Regions from separate parts of the Haloleucobacter albus genome, predicted to be linked through region 1. Evidence: riboswitches for the same ligand, from Rfam matches in the RefSeq annotation. Region 1 holds a riboswitch; the other holds the start of a gene.
The links. A riboswitch is a leader RNA that binds a small molecule or an ion and turns the genes downstream of it on or off. The one in region 1 is predicted to bind thiamine pyrophosphate.

Region 1 (7,850 bases):
CCGTGAAGCGAAAACGGAGGCTCTGGAGGATGAGAAGCCAGTTTCCTGGCAGGCTTTCGCAGGTAATTGCGTTCAGATTTTGCAGGGTTACAGAGCTTTGCATGATCCGAAGATCGAGCCGGTTCCGGTCGCCGGGCCTTTCCATATTGCCGGGGCGGATAGCCTGGTTGCGACCATTGTTTCGTTACAGCTTGTCTCCAGCGTGTTGATTATCACGGTTTTCTGGTGGCTTACAGCTTGGGATGCAGCCTCTATCGGCATCACTATTGCCAGCGTCTATACCTTGCTGCTGACCACGACGCAGGGTTATCGCACCATCATATGGGGAATATTACTGGGGCTTGTCCCAGCATTGGTGGTGAGTTTTCAGATAGTGCCGCTGTTTTCGGATTTTCCTTTCTTCGCTCTGGCGATTTCACCTTTCCTTCTGGTGTCATACATGCTGATCGGCATGGATGGCCCCTACAAGCTTGCAGGGGTGAATATCATTCTGATGTTTCTGGTGGCGCTCGATCCGGAAAATGTCATGACATATGATATGGCGGGAGCGCTGGAGGATCTTCTGGCGCTGACGCTGAGTTTTGCTGTGTGTGGTGTTGTGGGGCTGCTTGTCTTGCCTGTGGCGCCATGGCTTTTGCGTTTGCGTCTGTTGCGGGCGGCCGCGCGCACATTGCGGCGTAGCGCCAATGCCGATATGGCGCTGAGCCAGCGTTCCCAGATGCGCCTCACCTTTCTTGCCAGCACCATTGCGCCCCAGCTCAAGGCGCAGAAGGCCAACCCTTATTACGAAACCGAAATCGGGTTTGCGACCGGGCTGGCGGCAACGGCTTTCGCATTCCTTGAGGGGGATCTGGACCCGCAAGTGCCCTGGGCCGGTGAGGTGCGTGCGTTACAGGCCGGCATGGCCCGTTTGCACCTCTATAATTGGCGGGCGGGTTTGGCAGAGTTGGTTGTCATTGCAGAGCAGGGCCATGCCCTTGCCCGCGATGCGATTGGAAAGGACGAAAAAGGAGATGCTCTTTACGCTGCCTCAGCCTTCAAGACCTTGCTGGGGGCTTTGCGCATTCTTTCCACATTACGCATTTATGGGCCGGAGATTGCCAATCTTGTGCCAGAGGCTGTGAGCCTGAAAGCGGGATGAGGCTGTTCGTCAGCTTGCCAGTTTGGGGCAGGGCTGGCATCTCCTGTCTCATGTGCGTGGCGATGGATCTTGGCTGGAAACTGGCGCATGGCGTCTTGCGTGTCATCATGCACGCGGTGGTGCCATTGGTATGTGTGCTCACCGCTCTGGCTGTGCCGCCTGCATGGGCTGAAGCGGTTTGTCCCATCTCGGCCCGCCCACAGCCTGTGCCAAAGCTGGAGGCTGCGCGAAAGGCGCTTGCTGAGGGGCGGCGGGTCACCATTCTGGCCATTGGTTCTTCCAGCACAGCCGGGGTTGGGGCATCCAGGCAGGGCAGTTTTCCTGCACAACTGGCCATGCATCTGTCGCAGGCTCTGGGCCCTCAGGCTGTTACGGTGATGAATGCCGGTGTTTCGGGTGAACGCGGGCCGGCGACCCTGAGGCGCCTGGAGGCTTTCCTGTCCCAGCCGCACAAGCCGGATCTTTTGATCTGGCAGGTGGGCACCAATGATTATGTCTTTGGCGGACGGGCCGACAGGCTTTCGGATATTGTAATGGCCGGGTTGAAAATTGCGGATGCAGCGGGTGTTCCGGTCATTTTGATGAATCAGCAATATTATCCGCTGATCCTCAATGTGCCACGTTATGAAACCTTCGTGGCTGCGGTGAATGATGCGGCGCAGATGCAGGGTGTTTCGCTTCTGCCGCGCTATTCCATGATGAAAGCATGGTCTCGGCGCGACCCGACCGGCTTTGGGCAATTGCTCTCATGGGATCGCTTCCACATGAATGAGGCTGGCTATGCTTGTCTGGCGCAGTTGCTGTCCGCAACCATTCTGGAAGCCTTGCAGGGGAGTGGGACGAGCAAGAAGCCGGCGGGGCTCGCTATAAAACCCTCCGTATCAAGGGATTCATCATCGGCCTATCACGGCTTGTATTGAGTTGCTCTCGTGCTGGTGGCGGGGAGCCTCTTCGCGCGCGCAAAACGCACTTCACAACGAGAATATCTGAAATTCTGGAAATCACTTCTGAATGGTACAGGTGGGTGGGCTCGAACCACCGACCTCCGGTTCCACAGACCGGCGCTCTAACCAACTGAGCTACACCTGCACGCCTCGGGCTGTTGCCCTTGAAGTGAGCGCGAAAATTAGTCGGCCTTTTCCCGGATTGCAAGCACAGATCCGATCGCTCTCCACAGGCTTTGTGGTAAAGCGCGTTTATTTTTTTGTGGCGGAGCTGCGTCTTTGGTTTAACGCAACAATATCAAATGCTTGCGCGAAGTTCTGGGAGCATTGAAAAAAACGTGCGTACGTCCTGAAAACCAAAATCTGCGACATGTGAGGCATATGGTGCCTCTTTTTTCAAAAGACCTTCTGCCGATTCCGCACAAGATTCGTCTTTGAGGCATCCGGGCGCTTGATGGGAAAACGCTTCTTCAAGCACCTCTTCTCATTATGATATGTTATATCACTTTCTGCAAAATCCCGCATCGGGAAGGGGCGAGCCAGCGCTTCAATGGGGGCTGGTTCGGGGCCGGAGACTGAAACGTCGCCGGCACGTCTGTCCGAGGAGGCAGGTCAAACAGGAGGAGCTGGAATGGGTGACTGCAAGAAGCCGCAACATGCCAACCATGACCATACGCACGGGCCCGGTTGCGGCCATGTAGCGGTGCGCCATGGCGACCATGTGGATTATCTTCATGATGGTCATCTGCATCATCCCCACGGGGATCATGTGGATGAACATGTGATCGAGGTGAGCGAAACCAATCCGGATCGCTGCACCCCCGGCAATGTGGAAGGGCATGAGGCTGACCATACCCACGGGCCGGGTTGCGGCCATGAAGCCGTGCCGCATGGCGACCATGTGGATTATCTGGTGGAGGGTCGCCTGCATCATCCCCATGGCGATCACTGCGATGACCATGGCCCGCTTGATGTCGTGAAACCTGAGGTTTGAGCCTTGGACATTGCGCCTTGCATCAGCAGGTACGGATGAAGTGGGGTCGGTCCGGTGGGGCCGGCCCTTTTCCATGTGAAAATGGCCGCTCCGGCAGGAACGGCCATTCTCTGTGCTTATCTTTTCCGGGTCAGCCCTGCATTGAGGAGGGGGTCCGGTGGGCCATCACTCCGCCGCAGGCGGCTGGGTGACATCCGGCGCGGGCTGATAGATTTCGCTGCCGCTATCGCGGAACTTGCGCGCCATCTCAGCCATGCCTTCGGCAGCCGTATTATCGGCTTCCGCACGGGCAATATCACCCGCCTCGACCTTCAGCTCCTGCGAGATCTTCATGGAGCAGAATTTCGGCCCACACATGGAGCAGAAATGCGCCACCTTGGCGCCTTCGGCCGGAAGCGTCTCATCATGGAAACGCTCTGCGGTTTCCGGATCCAAAGAGATAGCGAACTGGTCGCGCCAGCGGAAGGTGAATCGGGCGCGGGAGAGCGCATCATCGCGGATGCGCGCCGCCGGGTGCCCCTTGGCCAGATCTGCCGCATGGGCAGCGATCTTGTAGGAGATCACGCCTGTCTTCACATCATCGCGGTCTGGCAGGCCCAGATGTTCCTTCGGGGTCACATAGCAGAGCATTGCCGTGCCAAACCAGCCAATCATCGCTGCGCCAATGGCGGAGGAGATGTGGTCATAGCCGGGGGAAATATCGGTGATGAGCGGGCCAAGCGTATAGAAGGGCGCTTCGTGGCAAACCTTGAGCTGCTTTTCCACATTCTCGCGGATGAGGTGCATCGGCACATGGCCGGGGCCCTCGATCATCACCTGGCAATCATGTTTCCAGGCGATTTCTGTCAGCTCGCCCAGCGTTTCCAGCTCGGCGAACTGGGCGGCGTCATTGGCATCGGCGATGGAGCCGGGGCGCAGGCCGTCGCCCAGCGAGAAGGAGATGTCATAGGCCGCGAGAATCTCGCACAGTTCCTCGAAATTCTCGTAGAGGAAGCTCTCCTTGTGGTGGGCGAGGCACCACTTGGCCATGATGGAGCCGCCGCGCGAGACGATGCCGGTTACCCGGTCCGCTGTCAGCGGCACGAAGGGCAGGCGCACGCCGGCATGGACAGTCATATAGTCCACGCCCTGTTCGGCCTGTTCGATCACCGTATCGCGGAAGACATCCCAGGTCAGGTCCTCGGCGATGCCGCCGACCTTCTCCAGCGCCTGATAGAGCGGCACAGTGCCGATCGGAACCGGCGAATTGCGGATAATCCATTCGCGGATGGTGTGAATGTTTTTGCCGGTGGACAGATCCATCACCGTATCGGCACCCCAGCGGGTGGCCCATACCAGCTTGTCCACTTCCTCGGCCACACCGGAGGTGACGGCGGAGTTGCCGATATTGGCGTTGATCTTCACCAGGAAGTTCCGGCCAATCGCCATCGGCTCGATTTCAGGATGGTTGATATTGGCGGGGATGATGGCGCGGCCGCGAGCCACTTCCTCACGCACGAATTCCGGGGTGATCTCGGTGGGGATCTGCGCGCCGAGCCCCATGGCCTTGTGGCGCGGGTGCGGGCCGCCATTGGCGAAGGCGAGATTCTCGCGCGCGGCCACATATTCCATTTCCGGCGTGATAATGCCGGCGCGGGCATAGGCCATCTGGGTGGGGCGCTTGCCGGGCTTGGCGCGCAGCGGCTTGCGGCCGGTGCGGTCAAACTGCGGCATGGCGGATTCCTGCCCGGCCTTCAGCCCGTTATCCTCCGGGCGAATGGCGCGCCCTTCAATATCTTCCACATCGCCACGGGCGAGAATCCATTCCGCGCGCAGGGCTGGCAGGCCCTTGGTCAGGTCGATGACGGCTTCCGGGTCAGTATAGGGGCCGGAGGTGTCATAGACACGCAACGGCTTTTCTGCCGGATCAGAAATGGCGATCTCGCGCATGGCGACGCGCACATCCGGCCGCCCCGCCTCAAGATAGATCTTGCGGGACTGGGGCAGGGGCCCGGTGGTGACTTTCAGGGATGAAGTGGAAGCTTCATCAAGCATGCGGTTCTCCATCAAGCTGGCGCGGGCGAGGGGTGCACGCGCGGGCGAAGTGAGAGCCGGGGTTCAAGCTGCAGGAGGCGGATGCGGATGCGCCTGTGGCATTGCCGCACGGGTTCCGATCCCTTCGCCGGTATGACCCGGATCAGGTTCGAAGGGTCAACGCGGTGCCGGAACCTTGCCGGTTCAGGCGATGCGAAATCTCAGCCCCATCACGGGGCCCCCCTTGGAACAGGAGGACTGTGGGCCACACAGGCAGCGAAAGTCAACGCTTCTCATGAAGCTGTGTCCGTGCGCCTTGTATCACAGGCCGGAAAAACCGGGCCGTGTGAAAAGCAGGCTTGGAAAATTTCTTCGGGAGGGGAATAAGAAGGGCAACACAGCCGCTGACATTCCAAAGCGAAGGCCCATTGCATGCAGCAATATCTTGATCTCATGCGCCGCATTTTCTCGGAAGGGGTTCGCAAGGACGACCGTACCGGAACGGGCACTCTTTCCGTATTTGGACATCAGATGCGGTTTGATCTGGAAAAGGGCTTTCCGCTTGTCACCACCAAGCGCCTGCATTTGCGGTCTATCGTGCATGAACTGCTGTGGTTCCTCGCTGGCGACACCAATGTGCGTTATTTGCAGGAACATGGCGTCAGCATCTGGGATGAGTGGGCGGATGCGGAAGGCGATCTGGGACCGGTCTATGGCCATCAGTGGCGCTCTTGGCCCTCGCCGGATGGCAGTGTGATCGACCAGATCTCTGATCTGGTGGAGCAGATCCGCACCAATCCCGACAGCCGCCGTCTGATCGTGACGGCCTGGAACCCCGGCGATGTGCCGAAAATGGCGTTGCCGCCCTGTCACTGCCTGTTCCAGTTCGCGGTGCTGGATGGAAAGCTCTCCTGCCAGCTTTACCAGCGTTCCGCCGATGTGTTTCTGGGGGTGCCTTTCAACATCGCCTCCTATGCCTTGCTCACCCATATGGTGGCGCAGGTGACAGGGCTGAGGGTGGGGGATTTCATCCACACCATGGGGGACGCCCATCTGTATGTGAACCATCTCGATCAGGCCCATGAGCAGCTGGAGCGCATGCCCCGCCATTTGCCCAGGCTACAACTGAACCCGCAGGTGAAGGATTTGTTCGCCTTCCGTTATGAGGATGTGAAGGTGGAGGATTATGATCCGTGGCCTGTTATCCGCGCGCCGGTTGCGGTGTAGGGTGTGGTTTCTGCACGCAAATGGTGCGGGCGCTTTCAGGCAACCGTGTTCTTGCCTTGAAAATGTGACAGGGTGAAACATCAACGCTCAGATGTCGGGGGAGATTTCGATGGCGGACGCAGGTAGCCTTCTAGGTCAGTTGCTTGGGGCGGCTCTTTCGAATGGCAGTGTCCGCAGGGGCGGGCAATCTGGCAATTCAGGCGGTTTGCAAGGGGCTCTGGGTGAAGTGCTAGGCCAGGTGCTCAGTGGTGGTGGGGTGAAAGGCTCCTCTACTGCGCAGCAGGGTGGTGCCGGCGGCATGCTGGGAGATATTCTCGGCCAGGTGCTGGGCGGTGGTGCGCCGCAGGGCGGTGCTCGGCCGCAGGGCAATGCGTCGGGTCTGCCGGGTGGGCTGGGTGACATACTCGGCCAGGTGCTTGGTGGGGGCAGCTCCTCTCAGGGCGGTGCGGCTTCCGGTGGTTTGCCGGGCGGCCTTGGCGATCTGCTGGGACAGGTCCTTGGGGGCGGCGCTGCACAGCAGGGCAGCACCTCCGCCTCGCGGGGCGGCAGCGGTGGCGGTCTTTCCGATATGGTGACGGATGCGCTGGGAAGCGGCGGCAGTGTGCCGGCCTCCGTGCCGTCTTCTTCCGGTTCCGCGCCCGTTCCTGCCCCGATGCCGCAGCAGGCTCCCTCCGGCAACACTTCCGGTGGCAAGGCCGCTGGCGGCAATGATCTGGTGAAATATGGCGGCCTTGCGGTGATCGGCATGCTGGCCTTCAATGCCTTCCGCAAATGGCAGGCCCAGCAGGGGGGGGGGGCTTCCCGCCTCATGGGTGATGTCGAGCCTTCCGACACCACCTTCGCACCTGAAAAAATGCCCGGTGGTCCTGAGGCATTCTCCGCTGTGCTGCTGAGCGCCATGACAGCCGCGGCGCAGGCGGATGGCGAGATTGATGCCGATGAGCTGAAGCACATCACTCAGGGGCTGGCCAAGGTGGGGGCCAGTACGGATGATCGTGAGGCGCTGATGCGTTATCTCACGACGCCCGTTAATCCGCAGACGCTGATTGACGCCGCCACAACGCCTCAGGCCGCTATGGAAATCTACGCCGTGTCCGCCATGTCCATTCGGGTGGATAGCGTGGCGGAACAACAATATCTGGCGGGTCTCGCTCAGGCGCTGAATATTGATGCGGGCCTCAAGGCCCAGATCGATCGCGATCTCAACGCGGCCTGATCTTCCCTGGTGACGCACAATAATATGTCCGGTCGTCCGCACGGCCGGGCATATTATCTTCAGGAAAAGGCGGAGCCTTAATCCTGCTGCCTGTCGATTGCACTCAGCAGATAGGGCAGGGCTTCTTCCGGCGCGCGGCGCGGCCATTCGGCCATCTGGTGACGGAAGAAAGTATTCTGGCGCTTGGAATAACGCCGCGTATCACCTTGCCCTTCCGCGATAGCGTCTTCCAGCGTGATCTCTCCAGCCAGATGACGTGTGAGGGCGGGGGCTCCATGGGCTTTCAGCACAGTTCTGCCCGTCGGCAGATTGCGG
Region 2 (7,850 bases), on a different contig from region 1:
GTCTGCGCCCAGTTGCGACGCGGCACCACGGCTCCATTGAGCGCCACGGCGATGCCCTTGCGTTCCGGTTCGATCTGCTGCGACTGCAACAGATCAGCCACGGTCTTCACCGCGAGTTGGATCTCTTCGCCATTCACCTTCAGCGACAGCATCTTCTTCTCCTGCCCACTCATTCTGCTGCGACACGCGGATGGAAGCGCGCAGCGGCGAAGGGCGCGGCGACCTCATCCATCCGCCCTTCCAGAACCAGACGGGCAATGACCCGCGCTGTAACGGGCAACAGCAAAAGGCCATTGCGATGGTGGCCCGTGGCATAGATCAGCCCGTCCACCTCATCGCTCGACCCCAGAATGGGCGCATCATCCCGGCTGCCCGGCCGGAAGCCGACCCATTGCTCGATGATCGGCAGCTCCTCAATAGTGGGCAAAGCGCGCCAGGCATTGGTGAGCAGCGCCAACTGGCCACCGGCCGTGATCTGCGTATCGAAGCCCTTTTCCTCGGTGGTTGCCCCCAGAATGAGGCGGCCACTGCGGCGCGGCGCCAGGTAGATACCCGGCCCCCACAACACATGGTTCAGCAGCGGAGCGGCCGGGTCCATCTGCACGGCGGCCATCTGCCCCTTTACAGGGCGCACCGGCAACCGCTTTGCGGGCGTGATCTCCACGCCCCGGCTCCAAGCGCCAGCCGCCAGAATGACAATATCCGCCGGCACATGGCGTTCTCCGGCCTCCGCCGTGCCCGCCACCACGCCAGTGACACGCCCACCCACCGTTTCCACGCGGGAAACCGGGCAATGCTCATGCAGGGCGACACCGGCGCGGACAATGGCCAGCTTCAGCGCTTCCACCACCTTGCGATTGTCGACCTGATGATCCTCCGCCGTGAGAATCGCGCCCGAAAGCTGGGTGGCCAGATGCGGCTCCAGCCGGCGCGCCTGCGCCGGGCTCAGCCATTCCACCGGCAGGCCGAGAGATGTTTGCAGGGCGAAGAGATGGCGCAGCCGCGCCCCATCATCCGCCGTAATGCCGATGGTGATGGTGCCTTCCGTGCGCAGATCCACACTCTGGCCGGCATCCGCCTCCAGCTCGGCCGCGAAGGCCGGCCACAGCGCCTGGCTGGCCCGGTTGAGGCCGAGAAGCGCATCCTCCCCCGGCTCTGCCTCCGCACAGGCGGCCAGCATGCCGGCAGCAGCATGGCTGGCCCCAAGGCCGGCGATACCGGCATCGAACAGCTCCACCGCGCAACCGGCCTTCGCCAGCAACCAGCCAATGGAAAGCCCCATGACACCGGCACCCACCACCGCCACGCGCGGTTGCGCGCCAGCTACAGGCGATGCGGACGAAGAAGAATCAGATGTGGACGAGATGAAATTGGAAGACATGGAACCGGACGACAAGCCCTTGCTCATCGGCACCTCCCTACGCTGGCATGATCCAGACAGGTTCAATGGGTATGTTCTCAGCCGCATGGAGAGCGGCACCCCAGGCCAGCCTGTACTATCTCACGCACACAGGAAGGCGGCAAGAGGAGGTCGCAAGAGGAGGCGCAAGAGGAGGCGGCAAGAGGTGGGCACACGAGGAGCAAGGCGCACAGTGCCCAGCCGCGGTGTCCCCGCAAGCTCATCTGCGCCGGCGAGCCGCCTGCTGGGCCACCTGCAACACCACACGTTCACAGATGGAAGGGGCAAGCGGCGCATTGCGACGACCGGAAAGGATCGCCTCATCCACCGCCAGCATCAGCTTCGCGCAGCGGTCTGCGCTCAGCACGCGCAGGGCTTTCTCCAGTTTGGGCTTGCGGGAAAAATGCACCATGGGGCGGGCCTTTTCTACCGCCCGCTCCGGCGGCAGGCCGGCTTCCACCTGTAGGGCCATCTGATGCAAGCTGGAAAGACCACGCAGCAACGCACCCAGCACCGCATCCGGCCGGGTGGCGGCCCCAAACGCCTTGGCCAGCGCCTTCACCGCGCCGGCGGCATTCCCGGAAAGTGCGCAATCCACCACATCATCCAGCGCCAGCGCCGAAGCATCGCCCACAATGGTGCGCACATCCTCCACACTGACCCGGCCCGTGCCTGCCGCATAGAGAGTGAGTTTGGCGATTTCCCCACGCGAGGCCATCCGGTCCCCGCCGATCAGGGACACCAGCAGCTCCTTCGCATCCCGATCAATGGAAAGGCCGGCCTCGGCCATCATCGTATCGACAAGCCGGGCCAGATCGCGCTGGGTATCGGCATAGCAGGCAATGGCCAGCGCATTGGGAGAACCTTCGCACAGGCTGCGCAAGGCAGCTCCACGCTTGAGATCTCCGGCTTCCACCACCACCAGCGCCCCGGCCGGGCCTTCCAGCACCGGCTTGAGAGCCGGCACGATATTTCGGGAACCCGCGCGCACGCGAATGACACGCTCGCCCCCGAACAGGCCGATGGTGCTGGTTTCATCAATCAGGCGCTGGGGGTCGGCAGACAGCTCATCCCCCTCCAGCCGCACAAGGGCGAAGGGGTCGCTGGCATCCGGCACCGCCGCCTTCACCACGGCATCGGCGCGCTCACGCACCAGCCCGGTATCCGGGCCAAACAGCAAAATGACGCTCTTGCCCGGATCCCGCCGGGAGAGGGCCGTTTCGGCATCTCCCGGCCGCACCGCCACCATGGCTTATTTGCCCGGTGCCGCAGGCTGACCCGCTGAACGGATGAAATGCGCGAGCAGCTGTGTACGGATATCGGCGACGATTTCCTGAGAGGCCCGCCGTTCAGCATCCTTGGCAGCGCTGTAATTGGCGAAGCGCTGATAGCTGGTGTCGATCGTGGCGGAGCCCTTGGACTTGCCCTTCGCCACCTTCGTCTTTTTCGGATCGCCCTTGCGCACCAAGGTCCAGTCCGCTTCCACGCGGATGATCTCGTTATCCGGCAGGCCGGATTTCTTGTTCACCAGCGCCGTGCTTTTGCTCAGTTTGGTCTTGATGAGCAACTGATAGGCTGCATGCGCCGGATTACCCGCGCCGCCGTTGAAATCATAAATCAGATCATTGCGCAGCACATGGCCGAGGCTGCCATTGATGGGCATTACCTCCACGCTGCTCAGCTGCTCGCGCAGGCCCGGCCCGCCATCCGGCGTGCTGGCGGCATACATGGGCTGGAAACAACCGGCCAGCGCCGCCGAGGCGAGCCCGACAAAAGTCAGGCGCGCGGCGACCACCCACCCCGCCGCGTGCCGGGCACGCATGCGGGAAAAGGCACGGGGCGCCGGGCAGGCGGCGCCATTGGGGGCAGTGTCAGGCAACGACATTCACGATCCTCTGCGGCACCACGATGACCCGCTTGGGCGCACGCCCTTCCAGCACACGCTGCACGGCTTCCAGCTTCAGCACCGCGGCTTCGATCTCAGCCGGGGTCGCCTCACGCGGGACAACAATATCATCCCGCTTCTTACCATTGATCTGCACCGGAAGGGTCACGGAATCGTTCTGCAACAGCGCATCTTCCACTACGGGCCAGCCGGCTTCCGCCACCAGCCCCTCATGGCCAAGATGCTTCCAGCACTCCTCCGCCAGATGCGGGATCATCGGCGCCACCACACAGGTGAGCATTTCACCCGCCTCGCGCAGGGCAAAGGCGAGATCGGCGGGCACCGTGTCCACCTTGCGGGCCTGTGCGATGGCCGAGCCAAACACATTGGCAAATTCATGCACATGCGCCACGGCCACATTGAAGCGCAGGCGCTCCACATCCTCGGCCACGGTAGACACCAGCCCATGGGTGGCCCGGCGCAGGTTCAGCGCCACATCGCCGAACGCCTCGGGCTTTGCCGTGCCGGCAGACGCGCCATATTCGATGGCCTCATTCACCAGACGCCACACGCGCTGCACAAAGCGCCATGCACCCTCAATGCCGCTCTGGGTCCACTCACTGTCGCGCTCGGGCGGCGTATCAGAGAGCATGAACCAGCGGGCGCAATCCACGCCATAGGTATCGGCCACCACTTCCGGGGCCACCACATTGCGCTTGGACTTGGACATCTTCTCCGGCGGCAGAACCGTCACCGGCGTGCCATCGGCAATCTTCACCGCCCGGCCATCGGCCTCGCGCTTCACCTCTTCGGGGAAGAGCCAGCGGCCATCCTGATCCTTGTAGGATTCATGGACGATCATGCCCTGAGTGAACAGGCCGGCGAAGGGCTCCGCCACATCCACGCGCCCGCAGGCCTTCAGCGCACGGGTAAAGAAGCGCGAATAGAGCAGATGAAGAATGGCATGCTCAATGCCGCCAATATACTGATCCACCGGCAGCCAGTGGGCCACGGCCGCCTTGTCCAGCGGCTTTTCCACATTGTCCGATGCATAGCGCAGATAATACCAGGACGAATCCACGAAGGTATCCATCGTGTCCGTCTCGCGCCGGGCCGGCTTGCCGCATTTGGGGCAGGCCACATCGCGCCAGGCCGCCGCCCGGTCCAGCGGATTGCCGGGACGATCGAAGGTCACATCCTCCGGCAGCGTCACCGGCAGCTGATCGCGCGGCACACCCACCGGGCCACAGCTTTCGCAATGGATGATCGGAATCGGGCAGCCCCAATAGCGCTGGCGGGAGACACCCCAGTCACGCAGGCGGAAATTCACCTTGCGCGTGCCCTGCGGCTCACGCCCCACGCGGAAGCGCTCCAGCTGGCGCGCCACGGCTTCCTTCGCGTCCGGCACGCTCATGCCATCCATGAAGCCGGAATTGAACAACGCACCATCGCCATCATAGGCTTCATCGCCAATGGCGAAGGTCTCCGGGTCGGCATCCGGCGGCAGCACCACCGGCACCACCGGCAGCTTGTATTTGCGGGCGAAATCGAGGTCGCGCTGATCGTGGGCCGGGCAACCGAAGATAGCGCCGGTGCCGTAATCCATCAGCACGAAATTGGCGACATAAACCGGCACGGTGCGTTCGGCATCCAGCGGATGCACCACCTTCAGGCCGGTATAGAAGCCCAGCTTTTCCTGGGTCTCGATTTCCTCGGCGGAGGTCCCGCCCTTCTTGCATTCGGCAATGAAGGCGGCGAGTTCCTCATTATCCTGCGCCAGCTGGCGCGCCAGCGGATGATCCGGCGAAAGCGCCAGGAAGGATGCGCCGAACAGCGTATCGGGCCGCGTGGTGTAAACCTTGACCGCGCCAACGCCTTCCGGCGCACAACCGCGCACGAACTCGAACAGCACTTCCATGCCTTCCGAGCGGCCGATCCAGTTGCGCTGCATCAGGCGCACCTTTTCAGGCCAGCGCTCCAGCGTATCCAGCCCGTCAAGCAGTTCCTGAGCAAAATCGGTGATGCGCAGGAACCATTGCGAGAGCTTGCGCCGCTCCACCAGAGCGCCCGAGCGCCAGCCGCGCCCGTCAATCACCTGCTCATTGGCGAGCACGGTATTGTCGACCGGGTCCCAGTTGACCTCGCTTTCCTTGCGATAGGCCAGGCCATGATCGAGAAAATCGAGGAAGATACGCTGCTGCTCCACATAATAGCTGGGGTCGCAGGTCGCGATCTCGCGATTCCAGTCCAGCGAGAGGCCCAGAAGCTGGAGCTGCTCGCGCATGGAGGCGATGTTCTCATAGGTCCATTCGCGCGGATGGATGCCCCGTTCAATGGCGGCATTTTCCGCCGGCAGGCCAAAGGCGTCCCACCCCATGGGGTGCAACACATTGAAGCCCTTCATGCGCTTGTAGCGCGCCAGCACGTCGCCCATCACATAATTGCGGCCGTGCCCGATATGAATGCGCCCCGAAGGATAGGGGAACATTTCCATTACATAGAATTTCGGGCGCGGGTCATCATTGCGGGTGCGGAAGGTGCCCTTCTCTGCCCACGCTTTCTGCCAGCGCGGCTCGACTTCACGGGCGTTATAGCGGTCGGAGCCCTGCTCCACGGTGCGATCGTCTGTCATGGTGCCGTCAAAGGGTCGGAATGTGGCGGGGACTAGGGCAGAAACCGGCGCGCGGGTCAACCACCAGAGGGGCCAAGGTCTGGTTTTCCTTGCCTCATGCCATGCCATCGTCCATCAAACGGGGGCACAGCTAAACAGGGGAACCTCGATGGATGTACCACAGTGGAAGCACTCTGCTGCGACCGCGATGGCCAGCATAGTGCTTGCAACAACACTCTTTTTTCCTGCTGCCGCCTGGGCCGCAGATGGCGTGCCCGCACTGAGCGGGGCGACTCTTTCACCCCTGTGGGCCATTCCATTTGTTGGCATTCTTCTGTCCATCGCGCTGTTTCCACTGCTCGCCCCCCAGTTCTGGCACCATCATTATGGCAAGGTCGCGCTGTTCTGGGCCCTCGCCTTCGTGGTGCCCTTCGTGGCGCAATATGGTGCCGGAGCAACCACGCATGAAGTGATGCACACGGCATTGCTGGAATATATTCCCTTCATCATCCTGCTCTATGCGCTGTTCACCGTTTCTGGCGGCATTCTGGTATCCGGCAATCTGCATGGCAGCCCGGTCATGAATACGGGCCTTCTGGCGCTGGGCACGGTGCTGGCCAGCATTATCGGCACCACCGGCGCATCCATGGTGCTCATCCGCCCGCTGCTGCGCGCCAATGATAACCGGCGCTATAATGTGCACACGGTGGTGTTCTTCATCTTTCTGGTCTCGAATATTGGCGGCTCGCTGACCCCGCTGGGTGACCCACCACTGTTTCTGGGCTTCCTGAAGGGGGTCGACTTCTTCTGGACCACAACGAATCTGCTGCATGACACCTTGTTGGTGGCGGGCATTCTGCTCGTGTGCTTCTATCTTCTGGATCGGTATTTCTACGCGCGGGAAGAGGGCCTGAAGCCCGTGCCCGACCGCACCCCCGATACAGACAGCATCAGCGTGCGCGGCCTGCGCAACCTGCCGCTTCTGGGCGGCATTATTGGCGCCATTCTGCTCAGCGCCCTGTGGAAGCCCGGAATCAGCTTCAAGATTCTCGGCACCCATATGGAGATTCAATGGGTTGTGCGTGATGTGCTGTTGGTGGCGATGGCGCTGATCTCCCTGGCCATCACCCCCAAGATCATCCGCGAGCGGAACGGCTTTGACTGGGAGCCGATTCTCGAAGTCGCCAAGCTGTTCGCCGCCATTTTCCTCACCATCATTCCCGTCATTGCCATTTTGCGGGCCGGCTCGGAGGGCGCATTCTCCGGGCTGGTGCAACTGGTGACAGGGCCAAATGGCGAGCCGGTGAATGTGTGGTATTTCTGGCTGACAGGCACCCTTTCCGGCTTCCTCGACAATGCCCCCACCTATCTGGTCTTCTTCAATCTGGCCGGGGGTGACGCCCACCAGCTCATGAACCAGATGGCGGTGACGCTGGAGGCGATCTCGGCTGGCGCGGTGTTCATGGGCGCGCTGACCTATATCGGCAATGCGCCAAACTTCATGGTGCTGTCCATTGCCCGCCATCGCGGCGTGAAAATGCCGAGTTTCTTCGGGTACATGGCCTGGTCCGGCGTCTTCCTGCTGCCCTGTTTCGCGCTCATCACCTTCCTCTATTTCCTGTGAGGATGAGAGCGCACTGAAGCGCAGATAACCCAAAACCTGAAACGCCGCGCCCAGACGGGTGCGGCGTTTTCATTTACCGGATACGAACCATGGACGAGGCATGAAAAAGCCGGGCCAGAAACCGGGCCCGGCTCAATCTCAAATGAAGTCAGACGCTGCGATCAGGCATCAAAGCTGATCGCGCGGTCACCCTCTTCATCCTTGATGCGCGTGGGCAGGCCCATCACATTCAGCAGACCAAGGAAGGGATGCGCCGGCAGCTCTTCCACATTCGCCATGGTCTTCACATCCCACTTGCCATTGGCGACAAGAAGCGCCGCGGCAACCGGCG

Region 2: it holds a riboswitch for thiamine pyrophosphate, as region 1 does, so the genes downstream of both, thiO (glycine oxidase ThiO) here and thiC (phosphomethylpyrimidine synthase ThiC) in region 1, are expected to answer to the same signal.

What each region holds. Positions count from the first base shown of each region.
Region 1 covers NZ_JBQWAS010000012.1:16,333-24,182, reverse strand. Annotated here, with positions in the region: gene ACT6QH_RS01160 (FUSC family protein) at 1-1,141, shown strand, start outside; gene ACT6QH_RS01155 (SGNH/GDSL hydrolase family protein) at 1,138-2,061, shown strand; tRNA gene ACT6QH_RS01150 (tRNA-His) at 2,154-2,230, opposite strand; gene ACT6QH_RS01145 (hypothetical protein) at 2,717-3,079, shown strand; gene thiC (phosphomethylpyrimidine synthase ThiC) at 3,245-5,113, opposite strand; TPP riboswitch at 5,215-5,347, opposite strand; gene ACT6QH_RS01135 (thymidylate synthase) at 5,525-6,319, shown strand; gene ACT6QH_RS01130 (tellurite resistance TerB family protein) at 6,429-7,535, shown strand; gene miaA (tRNA (adenosine(37)-N6)-dimethylallyltransferase MiaA) at 7,613-7,850, opposite strand, start outside.
Region 2 covers NZ_JBQWAS010000028.1:74,524-82,373, forward strand. Annotated here, with positions in the region: gene thiS (sulfur carrier protein ThiS) at 1-152, opposite strand, end outside; gene thiO (glycine oxidase ThiO) at 170-1,408, opposite strand; TPP riboswitch at 1,399-1,494, opposite strand; gene holA (DNA polymerase III subunit delta) at 1,620-2,648, opposite strand; gene ACT6QH_RS10330 (hypothetical protein) at 2,652-3,284, opposite strand; gene leuS (leucine--tRNA ligase) at 3,271-5,916, opposite strand; gene ACT6QH_RS10340 (sodium:proton antiporter) at 6,104-7,519, shown strand; gene ACT6QH_RS10345 (saccharopine dehydrogenase family protein) at 7,681-7,850, opposite strand, start outside.